Regions from separate parts of the Halomonas sp. 3F2F genome, predicted to be linked through region 2. Evidence: riboswitches for the same ligand, from Rfam matches in the RefSeq annotation. Region 2 holds a riboswitch; each other region holds the start of a gene.

What was found. Region 2 has a riboswitch for thiamine pyrophosphate ahead of tenA (thiaminase II). Riboswitches for the same ligand answer to the same signal wherever they lie in the genome.
Region 1: linked by a shared signal. The riboswitch ahead of thiM (hydroxyethylthiazole kinase) and the one ahead of tenA (thiaminase II) in region 2 are both predicted to bind thiamine pyrophosphate.
Region 3: linked by a shared signal. The riboswitch ahead of INT21_RS17220 (sodium:solute symporter) and the one ahead of tenA (thiaminase II) in region 2 are both predicted to bind thiamine pyrophosphate.

The regions. Positions count from the first base shown of each region.
Region 1 covers NZ_JABUZE010000182.1:80,318-82,584, forward strand. The annotation lists gene thiE (thiamine phosphate synthase) at 1-510, opposite strand, end outside; gene thiM (hydroxyethylthiazole kinase) at 500-1,309, opposite strand; TPP riboswitch at 1,334-1,429, opposite strand; gene INT21_RS18705 (hypothetical protein) at 1,485-1,829, opposite strand; gene gloA (lactoylglutathione lyase) at 2,074-2,267, shown strand, end outside.
Region 2 covers NZ_JABUZE010000038.1:9,094-11,360, forward strand. The annotation lists gene thiC (phosphomethylpyrimidine synthase ThiC) at 1-358, opposite strand, end outside; gene tenA (thiaminase II) at 403-1,101, opposite strand; TPP riboswitch at 1,180-1,338, opposite strand; gene INT21_RS04800 (DUF4062 domain-containing protein) at 1,848-2,267, shown strand, end outside.
Region 3 covers NZ_JABUZE010000170.1:15,235-17,501, forward strand. The annotation lists partial or broken gene INT21_RS17215 (magnesium transporter CorA family protein) at 1-87, opposite strand, end outside; gene INT21_RS17220 (sodium:solute symporter) at 122-1,510, opposite strand; TPP riboswitch at 1,500-1,607, opposite strand; gene INT21_RS17225 (peroxidase-related enzyme) at 1,707-2,267, opposite strand, start outside.

The sequences.
Region 1 (2,267 bases), on a different contig from region 2:
GTGTTCAGCTTTTAACCCGCCAATCGCGACGCTGGGAAGTTGGCACGCATTGGCAAGCTGTGCCAGCCCATCAAAGCCAATGGGCTGGGCGTGGTCTTGTTTACTGCCAGTCGCAAACACGGGCCCTAAACCGACGTAATTGAGCAATTCGACAGGTGCCTCCTGAAGTTGGGCTGGGGTGTTAATTGAAAGCCCGATAATGGCGTGCTGGCCGAGCGTGCTTCGCGCTGCTTGAACAGCCGTGTCGCTTTGCCCGACATGTAAGCCATCCGCTTGGCTGGCGAACGCCACGTTCAGGCGATCATTAATGATCAGAGGGACGCCACTGCCAGCCAACATCGCTTTGAGACGTTTGGCCTGGGCGATCATGTGCTCGTCACTAGCGTGTTTATCGCGTAATTGCACCATGGTAATGCCGCCCTGCACAGCAGCTTCAACCGTTTTTTCCAGACCCATGCCAGCGCACAGACCAGCATCGGTGACTAAATAGAGTGAAAGATCAAACGGCATGCACCGCCTCCCATTGAGCAAGGGTCGAAAGGTCGTCAGGGGATAACTGATACAGCGCGTCCAATAGCGCCACCTGGAAACTGCCAGGGCCTTGAGCCTGCTCGCCTGCACGGCTTCCAGCGAGGCTGAAACACGCCAAGGCGGCCAGGCTGGCCTCCAGCGGCTGCTCGTGGTTTGCGGCCACAAAGCTTGCGACCAGTGCACTCAAGCCGCAGCCCAAGGTCGTCACACGGGGCATCAGCGCATGCCCGCCTGTAAGACGATAATGTTCAGTGCCATCGGTAATGAAATCGCTCTCGCCAGTCACCGCCACCACACAGCGATGTTGCTGTGCCAGCGCAATGGCAGCAGTTGCCGCTTCTTGGGTGCTAGCCGTCGCATCAACCCCACGCCCCTGGTTGGCTAATCCGTTAAGTGCTTGTATTTCTGAGGCATTGCCACGAATAACGTTAGGCTGATAAGCCAGCAACGTCTCGCAAACACGCTGGCGAAATGCGGTAGCACCAACAGCCACAGGGTCAAGCACCCACGGAATATGGTTTTCATGAGCAGTGCGCGCGGCGACTGCCATGGCGTCAGCCCAAGGGGAAGAGAGGGTGCCAATATTAATCGATAGCGCGCCAGACATAGCCGTGAACTCCGCCACTTCTTCTTGAGCATGCAGCATGGCGGGGGAAGCACCTGTCGCCAATAGCAAGTTAGCGGTGCTATTCATCGCCACATAGTTGGTAATGCAATGTACCAGCGGTGTGGCAGCGCGCAAGTCGCGGAGATAATCGCCGAGTGGGCGTGAAGGCATAATATCCTCCCGGCTGGGAGGTGATGCAGCTGCACCACGACTCCCTACGCCGGTGTTATCCGGTTCAGGTTCAAAGGGTGCTTCTCAGCCCGTTAAGCAAGGGCGCCCCTGTCGTGATGGTACTATCCTTGGCTTAGGTCAATCTGTAAAGCCTGGGCAACGCTATGAGCAACTATCAACGAAACGAGATGCGTGTTCCGTAGGTGAGCATCTCATCAGGCGTCATCGCTTTACCCTCAACACCAATCATTTCATCGCCACACTGGTCGGCAAACGTAAGCACTCCATGAGTGAGGCCCAGCTGGCCAAGGGTGTCGCGAATTTCACCGGTGCCCAAAAACGTGCTGACATGACCCTCAGCATTGGTTAAATCAGAGACACCGTTCGCGTGATGGAAGCGAACCTTATAGATACCATCCATTGATTCAACTTCCACAATCGGTGAAAAGCCATTGTGTATGGCACGGGCTAACTGCTTTAACGTTATGTGGTCACCGAGGGTCATATCAATCGCAGTCATGGAAAACTCCTGTGGATGCCTCAAAGGTGGGGCATCGCTCATGTTGCGGGAACTGCTTTTTGTAAAGTTTATGAATAATAAGTGTAGGGTTTTTGTTTAGTATTGCCAGTGCGCTTAATGTGACACTGCGTTAGTGAAGCCTACATGCTTGTAAAGGCTGGTATTATGGCTCTAAAGCCCTCATGGTAAGCGGTAAGTGAGGCTCAATGGATTCAATGATCAGCATTAGCGACAGGAGAGCAAAATGAGTTTTCAAGGCGAACAACATTCCGGCGTCGCGCCCGTAGCGCCGCAAACCCAAGGGTTTCGCTTAAATCACACCATGCTGCGGGTGAAGGATCCCGAACGTGCGCTAGCGTTCTACTCTAAGGTCTTTGGAATGCAGGTGCTACGCCGATTGGATTTCGAAGAGATGCAGTTTTCGCTCTACTTCCTAGC
Region 2 (2,267 bases):
TGGTGGGGCCGTCAAGGAACTCGGTATCGTTGCGCTCTTCAATCCAGGCGCGGCGCAGGGCGGGTAGGCCTTTGCGTAAATCGTTGTTGGCGGCTGGGTCGGTGTAAGGGCCAGAGGTGTCGTACACCAGTAGCGGCGGGTTCTCTTCATCAATGCTGCTGGTTTTAGTGGGCGATAGAGTGATTTCCCGAAACGGCACGCGGATATCGGGTCGTGAGCCTTCAACGTACACCTTGCGCGACGCAGGCAGCGGTTGAATAGCAGCGGCATCGACTTGGGCGGTTTCAGCTAAAAAGTGGCTGGTTTTACTTTTTGAGGTCTTAGCTTTTAAAGTTTCAGTTTCTAAAGTCTTCGTCATGACGGTCGTCTTCCTTCGTTGTTGATTATGGTTATTGTGTTGGCTTAATGGGTGAGGCTTTTGTCTGTTAGATCGCTGTCTATCAGATCCAGACCCATCTGCCAGAAATCGATTTCCAGACGCGTGGCGTCGCGGAAGATCTTGCTCAGCTCGGCAAAGCGGACGGGGGTAACATCGGCCAGGCGGGCGTTGAGCCACTCAAGCTCTGCCTGCATGGCGGCCTGAAACTCCTGGCTTTCGTACATCGCTATCCAGGCATCAAACGGGTTTTGGCTGCCGCGTAGGGTAGAAGGCTGAGCGTTCAGCCAGTTGGCGATTTCGCCGTAGCCCACTAAGCAAGGAGCCAGCGCCACGTGCAAATCGAGCAGGTCGCCGCGATTGCCGGTGTCTAATACGTAGCGGGTATACGCCAAGGTAGCTCTGGCTTCGGGAAGCTCCGCCAGCTCTTGCTCGGAAATCCCCCACTCCTGGCAAAAGCCCACGTGCAGGCCCAGCTCCACATCCACAATGGCTTTTAAACCTTCATGGGCCTGGCGCAGATCAGCCAGCGTAGGGCTTTTATAGGCGGCCAACGCGTAGGCGCGGGCGAAGTGAATCAAAAACAGGTAGTCCTGTTTCAAATAGTGGCGAAACGATGCTTCTGGTAGCGCGGCGGTACCCAACTGACGGACAAAATCGTGCTCAATATAGGCGCGCCAGTCGTCATAGCAGGCATTAGTAAGATCAGCAAAGCGGTAGCCCATGGTGCCTCCGGTAGTAATGATCCGGAAGGTGGGCGGTTGAGATCGAGGGAATGGCGCAGAAGGAGGCGTGAAGCTAAGCCGAGGCCATCGCTTGATCCCTACGCCGGTACCCGCGCGCTCGTCATAGGAGCAGCGCATTAGCCGGATCAGGTTCAGCGGGACCAGCGCTTTGGCAGTATCAAGAGGATACGCCCTGCGCCATCTCAGCCGGATTCACCGGCACCCCGTCAAGCAGTTAGTGCCAAGCAGTCTAGGAGGACGAGAGAAGAGATGCAAGGGGGATAGTGAGTGAATAGTAGGCTTCTTAGAAACGTTGATGTACTTGGCTAACCTAACGCCGCCACGCGTCTCTCGATTGCTAGACACTCTAAAAATTACTGCACTTCATGGCCTGACAGGGCGGCAGGGGGCCGTAAGTTGTGAAATCGAATGAAAAAGCGAATTTAGTAACAATAGGTTTTCTCAGTACGGAGGCTGTAGTGCTTGACCCGCAGGATCGCCTTGACGCGTTCCATCAGTTTCATAAGAGCCACTTTTTGTAACTATTCATAAATACAGTATTTTGAGCAGGGAAAAACACGTAAGCGCGCAAATTTTGGATATGCTGCCAAAATTGGCTTTGCCCTCTTGGGAATCGATGGGGTAGAGTCAAATTGGGTAGCTGAAAAAAACCAATGAATGTGTCGCCGCGTTTATTGGGGTTTTGTAGCGGGGTGTATAATCACTGTTAGAGTCTAGGAGAAACAATGGCAATACCGAGAGTCTTTATAAGTTCCACATGCTATGACCTAAAGCACATAAGGGAAAATCTTAAATATTTCGTGAGAACCATTGGGTACGAACCAGTTTTGTCTGATGAGGGTGATGTTTTTTATAGCCCAAGCTCACATACACATGACTCCTGCCTCAAAGAAGTTGAAACATGCCAAATATTTATTTTAATTATTGGTGGAAGACAGGGTGGGAACTATAAAGACGAGATTTCATCTATTACCAACAATGAGTACCGGGAAGCAGTTCGAAATAATATCCCCATTTTTGCACTCGTCGAAGCTTCAGTGCATTCTGATCATCACGTATTTATCACTAACAGAAAGAAAAATCCAGATATAGCTGAGAGTATAGCGTATCCAAGTATCGACGACATAAGGATTTTTGGCTTTGTA
Region 3 (2,267 bases), on a different contig from region 2:
ACCGGGCGTCGTTTGCCAGTCATCGATGAGGCGTTCATCGCCTTCGCACACATCGCCTTCTGATGTCGTTAGCAGGCTGCGAATCATGATCGTCCCTGTTAATTTGGCTCACGGCTTAACGTTACGGCCTAACGCTTCGTCGATTAGGCAGGTATGCCAGTGTAACGCTGACGACAATAGACGCCAGTAACGCCCCTAGAAAAGGCCCTAACGTTGGGATACTGCCTGGAAAGGTAGCCGCCATAATGCCAGCCGTAACGCTTCCCTGGCTTAGCCACCCCGGCAGTATTGCCCCTGCTAATCCAGCCATGCCGCCACCAATCGCCGCCACTGGCGTCATACGTTGCCACAGGCCAAGCAGCACAGGCACCACGATGGCAGCGCAAAGTAAGTCGGCTATCAAGAAGAGCCGTAGAACTGACAATCCTTGCAGGGCAATAAATACCACCGGCACCATCATTGCGACCGTTATCCAACGTGCGGTCGTTAAAGATGTTGCATGTCGTTCACCGCCACGCCCGACTATCAGCGACGCTATACCGTTTTGCAGCGTATCGACACTTGAGGTCACTAGCGTGACTGCCAACACCAATGCAGGTAACGCCACCCAGGCAGGCGCATCTGTTAACAGCGCAAAGAAAGGAATAGGTGGCTCTCCCAAAGCAACACCGCTCATGGCGGCCATGATGCCGACACCGCCGATCACCATCACAACCAGTACGGTCAGCCCGCCGCCTAGCCAAGCACCGCGGCCTAAGCTCTGGTCATCCTGAGCAGCCCACACACGCTGCCAATAGCCTTGATGAAAAAGATTGGCGGCGGTCACCGCAATCACAAGCGTCAGGGCAACACTCAGCGCGCTTGCGATAGGAATAGAGGGCATGACGGCGTCATTCGGCATGGCTGGTAGCCGCCAAATCGCAACGCTACCCACAGCCAATAACAGGGCTAGCAAAAGCCATGCCTGCCAGCGATCCGTTGCGAGGCTTGCGCGCAACCCACCAATCACCGTATACACCAAGGTAGTGAGCGCAACGCCAATAATCACTAGTGCAGGTGGCACATCGGAAAGCAGTGCGGTAATAGCACCTATCGCCGTCAGTTCCGCTGCTAAAAAACAGCCCATGTAGGCTACGGACACCAGCAGCACCCAATGACGCACCCCCTTGCCGTAACAAGCGTGGGCGAATTCGGCAATGCTTCTGCCTTCTGGCAATGCGCGACGAATTTTTGGTCCGTACAACCCCAACACGATAAACGGCAGCGCAGAGCCAATGGCATAGCCTGCCAACGCTAACGGACCAACAAAGGCACCAATTTCAGGCGGCGCAAACAGAATCCAGGCGCCCATTCCCGAGGCTAAAAAGGAGAATCCAAGCGTGGAAGCGGTTTGCGAGTTCCGCGCCGTGACATAGTCATCAAGCGATCCCTGCACATGACGTGCACGCAGGCCCAGAAAAGCAAAACAGAATAGCGCCGCACCAAGTACGGCTGACGTTAGGTAAGGCATGTCGCACTTCCTCCGCCGGTATGAACCGGATCAGGTTCCAGGGTCTGCGCAGTGCGCATTCTCAGCCCAACAGCTGCGGGCTCCCCTGGCGACAGTGAATGGAGACGCTATCCTCGGTGAAAGCGGCTCGTTAGTAAAGGCTGGGCGTTAGTAAAATTTATCCGTGGGTAACGCCTAGATGTGCGTCTGTATCCTGCTAACGCGGTAGGCGGCCCATCAAATAAAACTCCTCATTGGGGGGCGTACCCGTCATGGTAACTAATCGATTCGACATGCCGAAAAAAGCAGCAATGGCGCCAATATCCCAACAGTCCTCTAGCGTAAAACCTACTTTCTCTAATGCTGTTTGCCACGTGGCAGAGAACTCCCCAACTTCAATCCCGCAGTGCAATGCAAAATCCAGCATGACACGATGGCGTTCGCTTAGCCCTGCCGCTAGATGATTGATAGCGACATTGTCAGCAACTAAAGGGTCTTTACTATAAATTCTCAATAGCGCGCCATGGGCAACAACACAATAGAGACAACGATTGCGAGCACTGGTAGCCACAACAATCATCTCTTTTTCAGCTTTAGTCAGCGTGTCGGATTCACGTTCCATCAAAGCATCGTGATAAGCAAAAAAAGCGCGAAACTCCTCAGGGCGATGCGCCAGCATTAAGAACACATTGGGCACAAATCCCGCCTTGCTTTGCACTTTTAATATTGCATCGCGAACATCGTCAGGCAGTTCATCCAGCGTTTCTGGGACACGGAA